2 regions of the Pseudoalteromonas sp. S1650 genome follow, and region 1 is predicted to be linked to the other one. Evidence: riboswitches for the same ligand, from Rfam matches in the RefSeq annotation. Region 1 holds a riboswitch; the other holds the start of a gene.
The links. Region 1 has a riboswitch for lysine ahead of dapA (4-hydroxy-tetrahydrodipicolinate synthase). Riboswitches for the same ligand answer to the same signal wherever they lie in the genome.

Region 1 (7,431 bases):
AGCATTGAAAGTATTAGTATAATCGAGCTGATGTTGCTTCATTAAACCTAGCAACTCTGAAACTAAAGCATGATCGCCTTCGTGCTGACCAGCTAATCCTAATTTCTGCTGCCACATAGTATTAAATGCATCATTAAATTTAGCTACAAAGCCATTTACAACCGGTGAGAGTTGTTCGACGGCACTCTCTTGATCAGCAAGTAACGGAATTAAGCTTTCAGCCAAGCGTGCAATATTCCAATTAGCAATATTCGGTTGATTTCCAAATGCATAACGCCCTTGATGGTCAATCGAACTAAATACCGTGTCTAGGTCAAACTGATTCATCATCGCACAAGGGCCATAGTCAATGGTTTCACCACTAATCAAGGTATTATCTGTGTTCATCACACCGTGTATAAAGCCAATTCGCATCCAACTGATAACCAGCTCTATTTGCTTATCGAGTACAGCAGTTAAAAACTCAATATAACGCTGCTCACCCGTACTGCTAATGCCTGGGTAGTGGCAGCTAATTGCGTAATCAACGAGCTTCTCTAGCCCTTCTATATCACCTTGTGTAGCTAAGTATTGAAATGAACCAACACGGATGTGACTTTTAGCTAGGCGAGTAACAACTGCCCCCGGGCGTGGTGGCTGACGATATACCGTTTCGCCAGTTGTAACCACAGCTAAACAGCGCGTAGTTGCGATGCCAAGCGCATGAAGTGCCTCACTCATAATGTACTCTCGAACAGCTGGACCAATGGCACAGCGACCATCACCACCGCGCGAGAACACTGTTGCTCCAGCGCCTTTTAGCTGCAAGTCCCACAATGTGCCATCTTTATCTGCAATAGCACCAAGTAAATGCGCTCTACCATCACCAAGACGCGGTGAAAAATGACCAAATTGATGACCTGAGTAACCAAGAGCAACCGGCGCAACGTCGTTATCTATCGTTGAACCAGATAGCAATTTAGCTAAAAATTCGCTGTCGTGTTTAATTGCGAAATTATCAGCTAGCTTGTCATTAAATAGCAGTAATTGCGGCTCGGCAACGGCGCTCGGCATATCCTTGATAGCAAGTAGTTCACTAATATCTGTGTATCGAGTTTGCAGTTTCATAACTGTCCTTAACGTGTTGCGACACCCACACGATTATCGCCTACACCATAGGCCACTAGTTGGCTTAGTGCCTGCAGGCTGTAACCGCTTTGCTGTTGTAATTCGTTGAAAAAACCTTGCGCTGCTTGCAGTGACTTTTTAGTTTGTAAGCCGCCATCTATCAACTCATGGGCACGCAAATAGGCTTCTACATCCCGAGAAAGTAAAAAAGTATCTTTACCAAGCGCTCGTAAAGCGTATGGGCCAGTATTTCCCCCTAAACGCGCACCATGCTTTTTAAGATAAGCCCACAAACCAATAATATTGTCAGTAGGCCAATCTGCAATAAATTGGCTAAAGCTGCCATGCTTCTCAGCAACTTCGTGGATCATGTACGCATTTTCTGGGATCGTTTGTACTTTTTTAAAATTACGAACAATTCGCTCATCACTGGCTTTTTGCTCGAGCATATCTGGCGGCATCATCAACAATTTTTCTACACTGAAATCCCAAAACACATCACGAAAACCAGCCCATTTATTATTGATAACAGACCAATAAAAACCGCTTTGAAAGACTTTACGCGTGAACTCTTCTAACCATAAATCGTCATGCATTTTAGCAATATCAGCATCGTCGAGCGGGTTTGATAACAGTGCTTGCAGCATTTCTTCACTGCCCTTTCGAGATACGGCTCGTTGATAAATATCGTTAAATTTTTCCATCATTTTTCCAATTGATTTGGTTAGCGCTAAGTGTACGTAAAAACACGGTTATACGTAACCATGTTGCAAATTCGGTCACTAAAAAACAAATTCCTCGCCTTGACACCTAGACGGCTAAAATGCTTTAATCGCTGCAAATACCCTATTTAAGTATGTTGGCTTTAACCTTTAAAGCGAGCATAAAGGGCTGGAAGAGGTGCGTTATTCAGGTAGCGTATGGGAAGAGCACAGACTCTGTTGATCATACGTGAGGGGAATTAACGCCGAGAAGTAACACCGTTTGTGAGGTGCTTATTTCGGGCGACTGGGCTGAATCCCAGCGACTGTCACCAACAATAGCAAAGTGCTATTGATTAGTTTGGTGGAGAGCTTCTGGTCTTAGTATAATAAGGCCGTCGCGTCTTTATTATTTTAAGCCCATTCGCTCTTCGAATTATACCTTGTTCGAACGACGACATGCGGCTCCATTCAAATGTTCCCGCATAAACTCTTCGAATACCTTATAAGTTCGTGAGAGATGATCAACAATTTTGATTTAAACGACTATCCATTATGGACAGCGCTTGTCACGCCATTTTCTGAATCTGGCGAGGTCGATTACACGGCCCTTGAACAACTGGTCGCTGAGCAGCAAGATGCAAATAACGGCATTTTATTACTTGGCAGTACCGGTGAAGGACTGGCGCTTTCACTCAAAGAGCAACAAGCCATCGTTGAGCATGTTTGCCAATTAGCACCGAGTGTACCACTCATGGTTGCTGTGGGCGGCATGAACCTCAAGCAACAAGTTGCTTGGGTTGAATACTGCAACCAACTACCTATTCATGGCTATCTATTGGGCTCACCTCTGTATGCAAAACCTGGGGTAGTTGGCCAAACACATTGGTTTGAAAGCCTTCTTGATGCAAGTAATCACCCATGTATGCTGTATAACGTACCTGGACGCAGTGCAGTTGAGATTTCACCGCAGGTGATCAAAAACCTTGCTGACCACAAAAATCTTTGGGCTTTAAAAGAAGCCAGTGGCGACATTAGCAAATTTGAAGGCTTTAGAACGGCATCGCCAACACTGGCCATATTTAGTGGCGATGATGCTCTTATGCCGTATTTTGCTCAAGCAGGAGCAAAAGGTTTAGTTTCGGTTGCCGCGAATGCTTGGCCGAGTCAAACCCATGAGTTTGTTAAACGCAGTTTAAGTGGTCAATACCCAAATCTATTCACCGATTGGTCGCAAGCGATTCAAAGTTTATTCGCTGTGGCAAATCCAATCCCCGTAAAAGTACTGATGCACCTGCAAGGTAAAATAAATACCCCGCATTTACGTCCGCCGCTTACGCATTTAGAGCTTGAGCAAACAGACAGCATCACCCACGCAAACAACACAATTTTATCTTGGAACTAAAAACAGGTTTTATCATGAGCTGGTTAGAATTATTAAACAACTTAGAATCAGGCGCAGTTCGCGCGGCAACACAGGACGAGAACGGCAACTGGCACGCCAATGTTGAAGTTAAACAAGGCATTTTAGAAGCCTTTAAAAATGGCACAAACACTGAGTTCCCGGGTGGTTTTGTTGATAAGCACAACTTAGCTCCACAAGGCTTTGCAGCCGATGCTGGCGTGCGTATGGTACCAGGTGGTAGCAGTGTTCGTCGTGGCGCACACGTTGCTAAAGGCACCATTATCATGCCACCAGCATATGTAAATATTGGCGCGTTCATCGACGAAGGCACGATGGTCGACAGCCACGCATTAGTGGGTTCATGCGCACAAGTGGGTAAAAATGTTCATCTAAGTGCAGCAGTACAATTAGGTGGTGTGCTTGAGCCAATTGGTGCCAGCCCTGTGGTTATTGAAGATGACGCATTCATCGGTGCAGGCTGCGTTATTGTTGAAGGTGTGGTTGTGAAAAAAGGTGCTGTACTTGCGCCGGGTGTACGTTTATCGGCAACCATTCCTGTTTACGATTGCGTTAATGAGCGCCAGCTAGACAAAGGTGAAGCCATCCCAGAAAACGCGATTGTGATCCCAGGCTCTCGCCCAGCTTCAAATGCATGGGCTCGTGAACAAGGTCTTAGCATGTCGTGTGCATTGATCGTGAAATACCGTGATGAACAAAGCGATGCATCATTACTGTTAGAAGAGGTTTTACGTTAATGAGCTTTTTGAGCACGCATATCAAGCAAGCGGTTGAGCAAGTTTCAGCGCATCTTGATACGCCATTTTTTATCTATGATTTAGATAAATTAACTGCACATTTAAATCAACTGACTGCGCAAACCGATGTGAAACTTTGGTATGCCGTTAAGGCCAACCCGTTGTCTCGCATTATTCAATGTTTAGACAGCGCAGGATTTAACTTTGATGTTGCAAGTAAAGGTGAACTTGAGCAAGTACTTGCCCAAGGCATCGATAGCGAGCGCGTGCTCAACACTGGGCCTGCAAAGAGCCCTAAACAAATTTCACATTTTATTGCTCGCGGCGTACGTACTTTTGTCGCCGAGAGCATTAACCAAGTGCGCTGGTTAAACGAACAAGCAACAAAAGCAAATTGTCAGCTGCAAGTTCTATTGCGTGTTCAACTTCGTTGGCCAGACAGCGAAAAGAATCCACTTGGCGGCGATAGTCTTACTCCTTTTGGTTTGGGCTGCGATGAGTGGCAAGCACTCACTGCAAGTGATTACCCTGCTCTTAGCTTTGATGGTCTGCATATTTTCCAATGGGGCAATATGCTGAGCACTGACAAGCTCGCCGAGCTATGGCGCGCGATGATTGCGCCACTGCAACAGCTAGCACGCTCATTAAACATTAATCTTAATATTCTCGATTTAGGGGGTGGCTTAGGCATTCCTTATACTCAAAGTGCTAACCGACTCGATTGGTCTGCACTTATTGAGACTTTGGCTAGCATTAAAGCAGATGCCGGTGTCAAAGAGCTTTGGATGGAACTTGGCCGCTATGCGGTGGGCGAATGCGGCCATTACGCAACGCCAGTTGTTGAGCGTAAAGTAAATTACAATCAACAGCAGGTGATTTTATCAGGCGGTATTAACCATTTACTTCGCCCAGCTGTGACAAGCCAAGATTTCCCTGCGGCCTTACTTCGCGAATCGACGGCTGAGCCTGCGGCAATGACTTTATACGGCCCGCTTTGCACCGCCCTTGATTGCTTAGGTGAACACCAATTAGCGAGCGATTTAAATGAGCAAGACTGGTTGGTATTCAGCCAATGTGGCGCGTATGGCTTTACCGAAAGTATGCCGTACTTTTTATGCCACGAATTAGCGGCTGAATACATCCTTGAACAAGGCAATATTGAGTGCATTCGTAGCGCTGAAGATGCCAGTTATTATTTAAGGTAATCGCCATGAGTAAAGAATTAATCAGCCAAGAGAATATTGTGGTTGGCGAGATTGCCAACGGCCTACCTCTGACAATCCCAGTGTATCGCTTAAAAGGGGATGGCACAGGCCCAAACGTGTATATACAAGCCAATATGCACGGCGCTGAAGTACAAGGTAATGCAGTAATTTATCAATTGCTTGAGCAGCTAAAATCACTCAAGCTGCGTGGCGATATTACCCTAGTGCCTTATGCCAACCCTATTGGTTGCAATCAAAAATCAGGTGAGTTTACTTTAGGTCGCTTCGATCCAATTACGGGCACCAACTGGAACCGCATGTACCGCTTTAATAAAGCGTTACCGTCACAGATTGCTGAACAGCACAAAGACTGTGATGATGCGACCCTTAAAGCGGCGTTTAAACAGGCACTCGTAGCTGACATCGATAGTCAATTAACAGGCCCTGATTACAGCCTAACAACGGGTAAGCGTATTGCCCTTAACTTGCAAAAGCTTGCCCATCAGGCAGATATTGTTTTAGACCTTCACACTGGGCCTATCTCGAGTAAGCACTTATATTGCCCTGAATACGCCAAAGACAGCGCAAGCTACTTCAACATCGAGCATGTGTTACTGATCCCAAGTGATTTTGATGGCGCGATGGATGAAGCGAGTTTCTGCCCATGGTGGTCACTGTCTGAAGAGCTTGCCAAACAAGGCCGTGAATTTGCTGTTCAAGTCGAAGCATTCACTGTTGAACTTGGTAGCCAAGAAAAAATCGATTTAAGTGCGGCACTTGAAGATGCAAATAGCATTTTAAGTTACCTCAATCAAAAAGAGGTATTAGTTGATGCTGCGTATCATCCTAAAGCGATGACACGCTATGCCTGCATGCTTGAAGATTATGTAGCTTACTATGCACCTATGGGTGGCATGGTTGAATACCTTGCCCCACTGGGCGGCCATATTAAAGCTGGTGAGCCTATCGCCCATATTTTAAGAATGGAGCGCTACCTTTCTGAGCAGCCGCTACAAACATTAAGTTTTGATAAAGACGCCATTGCTATTTTGCATTTTGCTTCAGCAAGCGTGAATCAAGGTACCGAACTTTATAAGTTTTTTACCAATGTATTTGAGCTATAAGCTCATCCCTTCTCATTGCGTGAGAGTCAACGGCTTATGCTCTTAGGCCGTTACAGCAGGGCTCCAAGCTTAGCTTGGGGCTCTCTATTTACCTAAAATTTCAACAATTCAGTACAAGTTCACGGTTACTTATGTAAAAATCGTTATAATTATACCTACTTACAAGTCTACTGAAAGGGAACTGCAATGGGATGGCGCATTTGGCTGGCAGCCGCTGGCTTATTTTCTGTACCTGTATTTGCTCAAACTGAACAACCACAAACTAACGAACAAGATGATGCACTAGAACTCGTAAAGCAGTGTATTTTGAACGAAGCTATTGGCGGTGACGGCAAGCAAACACTCGAAGAACTTCGTAAAAAGTGCTCTGATTTAGATGAAAGCAAAAAGCTCACCGCTTTAGACAAACGTAAAGCGCGTGAAGAAGTGAGCAAGAAAAACCGTAATGTGATCACCCCACATAAGCGTAACTATATTTTACCGCTTTCTTACGTATCTAATCCGAATGAGCGCCCTTTTGATGGCCTAAAAGACCTCGCTGAAGAAGTCGATGGCGAGCCACTTGATAATCTTGAAGTAAAATATCAATTATCAATCAAAGTGCCTATCTTCGAAGGCTTCTCAGATAAAGACCAAGGCGTATTTTTTGCATTTACCATGCAATCGTTTTGGCAGTTTTATAACAAAGATATTTCATCGCCGTTTCGTGAAACAAACTACGAACCAGAGATCTTCTGGGTGAACTACCTTGATCCTGAGCATGTGCTTTGGGGCGATGAAATGGCGATTGCAATTGGTGCTTCACATCAATCTAATGGCCGCAGCCAGCCTAATTCACGTTCGTGGAACCGTATTTATGCTGACTTCTTATGGGAAAAAGATGGCTTTGTATTTAGCTTTAAGCCTTGGTACCGCATTCCTGAAGATAAAAAAGATGATGAACTAGAAGCTAAAGGTGATGACAACCCTGATATCTACAAATACATGGGTTACTTTGAATTCTCGGGTGCATACCGTTACAACGAGCATGAGTTTAGCTTTATGACCCGTAATAACTTAAATTCAGATAACCGCGGCGCAATCCAACTAGACTGGTCTTTCCCTCTTTGGGGCCGATTACGTGGCTACGCACAA
Region 2 (7,431 bases), on a different contig from region 1:
AACATTAATTTTAAATGCTTGAAGGTTAGAGATACGGTGCTGACTAATCCCTTTATTAAAGCTGTTCATTTCACGGCGTAAGCGATCTAAGTCTTCACGCAAGCCTTTAATGGTGGCGGCTACTTCAGTTAAAGCAACTCGGCCTTGACGCTCAACCGCATCGCGCTCGTTATCAATGTTATGAAACGCGCTAATAAGCTTTTCGTATTTAGTAAACTCATCGTTTTCGTTATCAAATTTAGTAATACCTGCATTGTAAATATGCAGGTAGGTGTTACGTACGTTGATATCAAAGTTACGTAACTCTTGGCAGTCTTTATTGAAGTGGTGAATGAGGTCACTTAAGTTATCAAAATCAATACTGATTTCAATCATGTACGGAGTGACTTTTCCTGAGTAAAAATCAAGCGTGTGATCGATACGTTCAGATTTAACTTGGCGTAAACGGTCAGCTTGGCGCGCAAGCAAATCTTTTTTCGACTTGATAATTGAGCGACGATCGCTGATTGAGCCACTATTCTTTTGAATATCTTGCAGGTAGTCGTCAACTTGTTCGCGCTCTGCATTTAATTGCTCTTTTAGCAGGGTTTGTGCATCAACAGATTGCTGCATCACTTCAAATTGTTCAAAGCGTTTTAACGCTTCTTCTGAAGCCATTAGTTCATCATACAAGGCATCTTTTTCTTTTTGCTTTTCGGCGACATTAGCAGCGACTTCGCGCTGTTGTTTAAACTCTTTCAGTGAGTTTTCAAGGGCAGCAAGTTGCGCGGTTAATTGCTCTTTATTTTCGCCCGTTTGCATTTGCACTGGGCTTAGCTTTTTAAGTTTAATCGTTGCGCCCGGAAGAGTTAGTACACCACCTTTTACGTTAGCCGATAATTGTTCTAAGAACTCACCAAAGGCATCTTCGTCTGTGATCTCAACATCACCATTGCTGGTGGTGGCAAACGATAAAATATCTGGGTTTAGAATACGCGAAATTTCTTCAACTTCTTTTAAAGACAAATCTTCACGCATGCGAGTGAATAAATTGAACTCGAGGTTCTTTAACTGCAGTTTTAAGCTCTTAATTTGCTTTTGTGTTTCGCTGATACGGTAATCTAGCGTGTGCAAGCTTTGCCCTTGAGCACTGCTTAATGAATGCGATAGCGATTCATAATCTTGTTTAAGCTGAGTAAGGCTTACTTTTAAAGTGGCTTTATTAACTAGTTCAAACTCAGATTTAAGCGCTCGATAGTCTAAAAACCATTGTTCAATTTGTGTTTGCTTACGTTCAATATCACGGGATTGCTGAATATACAGCTGCTGCTTTTGGTCGAACTCATGCTTTTCGTGTTCGATATCCTCAAGGGCAATATTTAGCTCAGTGAGTTGGTCTTGTTGATAGGTTTCAAAGTCAATCAGTGCTTGGTCAATTTTTGGCGCATAGGCAGCAAGTTTGCCTTTTAAAACCGTTTGGTTTTCAAGCATAGATTCAAGGGCTGCGATTGGCTCTTGCATTGACTCAAGGGCTTTTAATTCACGTTTAGCGCGATTCACTTTATCGAATGAACGTCGCCATACTTCATAAAAATCAACCCGTGAGTTCGACATATGGCGCTCAAATACGCGTAACATAAAGCGCTTAACATCACTGGCACCTAACTTATGCAAGTTAAGGATACGGCGGAAAATTTCTTTGTAAATTGCTGAATCTTGCACGTTATTGAGGGGGATCATCTTTAAGTTGATATCGCCATCAAATGGGGTTGCGCCACCAGTGAGTAGGGCGTTTAGCTCCTGCGCTTTTAATTCAATTGGATTAAAACCTTGCTCTTTTAAGTGATTAAAAAGCTTGGTGAATTTTACAATGGTTTTGCCTTGAGTGTAGTGTTCAAGGTTTAACTTACCTTGGTAGCAAAAAAACTGATGCGCGTAACCGGCAATTTTACCAAGGCCGGCAACACCAATCACCACAGGGCCATTAGGTAGGTCAGCTTCGAGTAAAATATAGGATTGGTCTGACGAAAAGTAGAATTTTCGGGTTTCGTCTAAATCGTGGCCATCCCATTCTGTTAGACGTAAATCATTAATCAGTGGAAATTGCAGGGCATTAATTACCGAGCTTTTACCGGTATTATTAGGTGCACAAATAGAACTACTTTTATCCAGCGGGATCACGCATTTTGCATAGCAAGCGGTATTTAAAAGCGCAAGTTTGCTGAGTCCGTATAGGCTTTGGCTTTGCATTATTCGTCATCTCCTAAGTAGGTTTCTTCGTTTACTTCCATCAATGCATCGATATAACGATAAATAGGTGCTTGCAGCATAAAGCCGTTTTCTACTTCGCGAGCAAGACCTAAACGCACCATACGTAGGTAGACGTCTTTGCGTAAATCTGAGCCAGAGAATATTTCTAATTGATCAAACAGGTGCTTGTTGATTTGCACTAAGGTTTGCATCAGTTCAAGGTCGTTTACTTCGTCAAACAAGGCACGCATTGGATCTTTACCGGTATTGGCATAGTGCTCAATTAAGATGTAGATAGTCAGTGCGATGGCACGCGAAATTTTACCCATATTTGGGGTGCTTTCATCACTGCCAAAATAGTAATAGCCACGGCTATCATGTTGTAGGTCATGGCCTAGGGCGTTAAATAACGCGCGATAAGCATCAATGTGTTGGTCAAGCTCTTGCCACATCAGCGTGTCTTGTTCGCTAATGTGGTAGCCTGATGTGAGCTTTTTATTAATAGCTTGCAGATGCGTTAAATCATCTAAATTAATATCTGTCATGGTTATTGCTCTGTTGCTTTTTTATCGTCAGCAATCGATGAGTTAAATGGGTAAAGAGAGAAGTGTTGCTGGGCAATTTTTATTTTTACTTTCTCTTGGCTTTGGCTAATTTCAAGGTCGCCATCGCTAATTAATTTTTGATATAAGAACAGCATTTCGTCAGCCTCTAGATCTGGATAGCTTTCATCTAAGAAATTAAGCAGCGGCTGAGCTTTTTTGCTGGCTTTTTTAAAGCGTTTTCTAAATTGTGTTTTAACGTCGTTGTAATCAGGAATATGTGGGCTTTGATAGGCGGGCACATCATCATGTTCAGGAAGCTGATATTCATCGTGCTCAAAGTCAACTAAGCCTGCCATGTAGGCCACAATATGACGTTGCTGACCTAGTGAAAAACGTTGTGCGTCTGAAACAAAGTTAGGCTGTACTGCACTTAACATGTTATCGACGCCATTTTTACGCACTAAACCAAGCACTTTAGCCGCTTGGCGAGTAATTAAGTTGTTGCGGCGTAACTCTTCACGTAACGGCATCAGCATATCGGCGCTTTTACGTAAACTTTCACGGCCAACTAAATGCATTTCTAGAATACGAGTACGTAATTGTTCAAGCATGCGCTTGTCTTGATATGATTTACCAAGGCGGTCAATTTGCTCTATTTGCGAGCTAATTTGCGCTTCGATGGTATTAAAGCAAGCGTGGAAGTCACCTCGAATATCAACCATTTCCAGCATAGGCTCGATGTATTCATCGAACGCTTCAATTACAGCCTGATAGCGTTTTTGCAGTGATTGCACCGCGTTGTCTGCTTTTGCTTGCTCAACAATATTTAAAATTGCGTTTTCATTGTGGGCAAACAATTTCATTATTTTGCGTACCCGATCATCCATAATGCGGCTAAAGCGGCGAAGCTCGTCGTAATCTTCAATTTCACCCGCTTTAGCAAGGCGATTGCCAAGGCGAGCTAAGTCATCAACGAGCACGCTAATCTCTTGAGCAAGACCTAAGTGCTCTTCTTGTAGCAAGAAAGTCGCAAAATCGGCGATCGCGCGGTTTATTTCTAACTGTGATGATTTTGCCAGTGGAATGATAATATCTTGATTCAATAAACGATTTGTTTCTTTATAAATGCGTTCGTTTGACCATGAGGGCTGCTTTTGTTTTATCGCATTTTGTACGTCTTTCAAGCTGAAATCAGCCATCTTAAAACGTTTAAATAGCAGTTCTAACACCCCCCAATGTTCAGTAAGGGTATTTAATAACTTTTTAGCTGGGATCATAAGGCTCCAGTAAATTCAGACTTTGGTGTTGGCGATTAGTAGTAAATTATGTAATTGAGAATAGTTTTATGCTTTCTATGCTGCTAGAATCCGCGCCGAAACACTCGACTTACAATTTTTACATTATTATAAAGGTTGTTCAAACACCATGGTAACCCCACTTATCCTAACCCTGATAGCGGTGGCATTTTTGCTTATCGTTATAGAGGATATTATCCATGTAAACAAGGCCAAAACGACGCTTTTTTTTGGCACTTTATGCTGGATTATCTTATTTATCTCTCCAATTCATGGGCAAAGCCCAGAAACCATACAACATCAACTGGATCACAACATATTAGAAATCGCGACTTTGTGGCTGTTTTTAATGGCTGCGATGACCTTTGTAGCGTATTTAAACTCTAAAGGTTTTATCCAGAATATTGTTCATAAAATTATGCCAAATCAAATCAGTGAACGAAAGCTGATGTTTCTGATTGGTGGTTTTGCGTTTTTATTTTCATCTATTTCAGACAACATAACGGCAACTTTAATCTCGCTTGCGGTGGTGATGTCACTTAAGTTAGATCCTAAAAAATTAATAAAATATGCGACCTTAATTGTATTTAGTGTTAACTCGGGTGGGGTGTCGTTGATCACCGGTGATGTGACAACCTTGATGATTTTCTTAGACGAAAAAGTCACCATTGCTAATCTACTATTATTAATTGCCCCTGCACTGACAAGTGTTGCACTGCTCGCGGCAATGTTGTCGGTGGGTATGTCGGGTAATGTTGTGTTTGAAAAACAAGCTGCCCGTCGTATCGAAAAAACAGATATTACCATTGCGGTTATCTTCTTCTCGACGATTATTGCCACGTTAACTTTGAGTGTGCTTTATAGTGTGCCGCCGCTGTTAACCTTTTTATTTGGTTTATCACTTATGTTTTTGGTTGCGCAATTTTTAATGCGCAAAAAAGACGTAAACAAAAAAATCATCGATTATATTCGTGAAATTGAATACGACACCTTATTGTTCTTCGTCGGGGTATTATTACTCGTTGGTGCATTAAAAGAAGTCGGTATGCTTGCTAAATTTACTCATCTTTATGAATTGATGGCACCAGAATACGCCAACTATTTAATGGGGCTATTATCAGCGGCGGTAGATAACGTACCTCTAACTGCAGCACTTTTAAAAGCTGATATTGTGATGAGCCCTCAGCAATGGTTGTCGTTTACTTACGCAACTGGGGTAGGTGGCTCAATGCTTATAATCGGCTCTGCGGCAGGTATTATTGCCATGAGTAAGGTAAAAGCACTAACCTTTATGAGCTATCTTAAAATGTCGGTTTATTTATTAATTGCTTATACCGTTGGTTATTACGGTTCGCACTTAGCGGGCAGTTTAATTTCATAAAACAACTTGACAGCTAGACGTCTAAACGTTAACTTTCAAAGCCTGCTTTTAACAGCAGGCTTTGTTATTTTAACCAGGTGTTAACTTAACATTCAGAAGAGGTGCGATACTTAGGTAATTAATGTGAGGTGACGAACGCCGATGACCATTAATGAGGGAAGTACTCGCCGAGAAAATTAACCGGACGTCACGGTTATTTTTCGGTTTATGGGGCTGAATCCTCAAAACTGTCACCAAACTAGGTGGAGAGCTTCTGGCATGGACTACTCTTTATTTTCAAAGCACCCCCTTGCCGAGTTCTTCTTGAATTACTGTGGATAGTTTTCCACAAAAGGAGACGACATGAATACCCAATTAGCCGCCAACAGAAAATCAGATTACGTTGTTGCAAAATTTGGTGGCACCAGTGTAGCTAACTTTGATGCTATGAGCCGCTGCGCTGAAATCATTTGTGCTGATAATCAAGTACGTATAGTTGCTGTGAGTGCCAGTGCGGGCGTGACAAACCATTTAGTTGCATTGTGTAAAGCTGATTTGAGTGCGGCTGAACGTGATGAGCACATTACTGGCGTTGTCGCCATTCAAGAAGCAATCTTGGCAGAGCTGTCACTGGACGCTGATTTAGCACATGGCTTTAATGAAACGCTTAAGGCTTTTCAAAAGCTAGCATCAGACGGGGCTAAGTCAGTAGCAGATCAAGATGAACTATTGAGCTTTGGCGAGCGTTTGTCATCGTATTTATTTACTCAAGTATTACGCGGTCAAGGTCTTGATGCGGTGCGTTTTGATGTACGTAAAGTGCTAAAAACAGATAGCCAATTTGCTAAAGCTACCCCAAATGTTGCAGCAACCGCTGCGGCTGCTAAAGAGCATTTAGTGCCGCTACTTGATGACCATGTTGTGGTAACTCAAGGTTTTATTGGTAGCAATGAACATAATCAAACGACCACTTTAGGCCGTGGTGGTTCAGATTACAGTGCTGCATTACTCGCTGAAGCAATTAACGCAAAAAGCGTGCATATTTGGACCGATGTTGTGGGTATTTTCAGTACTGATCCGCGTTTATGCGCTAAAGCAAGCCCAATTGCACGCTTAAGCTTTGATGAAGCGGCAGAAATGGCAACGTTTGGTGCGAAAGTACTGCACCCTGCAACCATTTTACCTGCAAGCCGTAGCCATATTAGTGTGTTTGTTGGTTCAAGCCGTGAACCACAGTTAGGTGGTACATGGATTGAAAAAGAAAAATCTCAGCAACCAGGTATTCGTGCCGTAACACAGCGTAAAAATCAAATTCTGTTAACGGTTAAAAGCCCAGAAATGCTCCTTGCGAGTGGTTTCTTAGCTCGTGTATTCACCATTTTAAGTGAGTTTAATATTTCGGTTGATTTGGTTACTACCTCAGAGATCAGTGTTGCAATCACTTTAGATAACGCACCAAATGCATCACGCCCTGAGCTTGATCAAGCTTGTTTAGATAAGCTTTCTGAGTTTTGTCATGTGTCGGTTGAGAATAACTTAACGCTGGTGGCTTTAATTGGTTCTGAAATTCAATTACGTCAGCAAGAAATGAACTTAATGCAGGTATTGAGTGATTTTAATATTCGTTTAATTTGCCACGGTGCAAGTAAACATAATCTGTGCTTCTTAGTTGAGCAAAGTGAGTCAGATGAAGTCGTGCAGGCTATTCACAGCCGACTATTAGAAAGCCAAGTCGCGGCGTAAGTCGTTAAAATTAATAAAAGAGCACTGCCAGTCAGTGCTTTTTTGTGCCACAACACTTATATCAAACCCTTCAATAGAGTTACTGCTCGCGCTGAAATTATGTTTGCTCAATTCTTCGAATACATTAGGAGCAAGTAGTTTTGCAATCGGCTGAGCACTTGCTTTTGCAAGCGCTTCTTTTAATGTCCAAATTCTAAAAAAGCACTGTGCCTGTTCATCGGGAGCGTCAAAACGGCTAATTAAGTCAACTTCATCTTGA

Region 2: it holds a riboswitch for lysine, as region 1 does, so the genes downstream of both, lysC (lysine-sensitive aspartokinase 3) here and dapA (4-hydroxy-tetrahydrodipicolinate synthase) in region 1, are expected to answer to the same signal.

The regions. Positions count from the first base shown of each region.
Region 1 covers NZ_PNDF01000088.1:6,901-14,331, reverse strand. Annotated here, with positions in the region: gene CWB80_RS20105 (protein adenylyltransferase SelO) at 1-1,107, opposite strand, end outside; gene CWB80_RS20100 (DNA-3-methyladenine glycosylase I) at 1,116-1,811, opposite strand; lysine riboswitch at 1,995-2,191, shown strand; gene dapA (4-hydroxy-tetrahydrodipicolinate synthase) at 2,329-3,213, shown strand; gene CWB80_RS20090 (2,3,4,5-tetrahydropyridine-2,6-dicarboxylate N-succinyltransferase) at 3,228-3,968, shown strand; gene CWB80_RS20085 (PLP-dependent decarboxylase) at 3,968-5,173, shown strand; gene CWB80_RS20080 (succinylglutamate desuccinylase/aspartoacylase family protein) at 5,179-6,297, shown strand; gene CWB80_RS20075 (phospholipase A) at 6,484-7,431, shown strand, end outside.
Region 2 covers NZ_PNDF01000016.1:77,436-84,866, forward strand. Annotated here, with positions in the region: gene CWB80_RS04550 (Mks condensin complex protein MksF) at 1-2,229, opposite strand, end outside; gene CWB80_RS04555 (condensin complex protein MksE) at 2,229-2,774, opposite strand; gene CWB80_RS04560 (MksB family condensin complex protein) at 2,777-4,051, opposite strand; gene nhaD (sodium:proton antiporter NhaD) at 4,200-5,450, shown strand; lysine riboswitch at 5,539-5,711, shown strand; gene lysC (lysine-sensitive aspartokinase 3) at 5,793-7,172, shown strand; gene CWB80_RS04575 (4'-phosphopantetheinyl transferase family protein) at 7,149-7,431, opposite strand, start outside.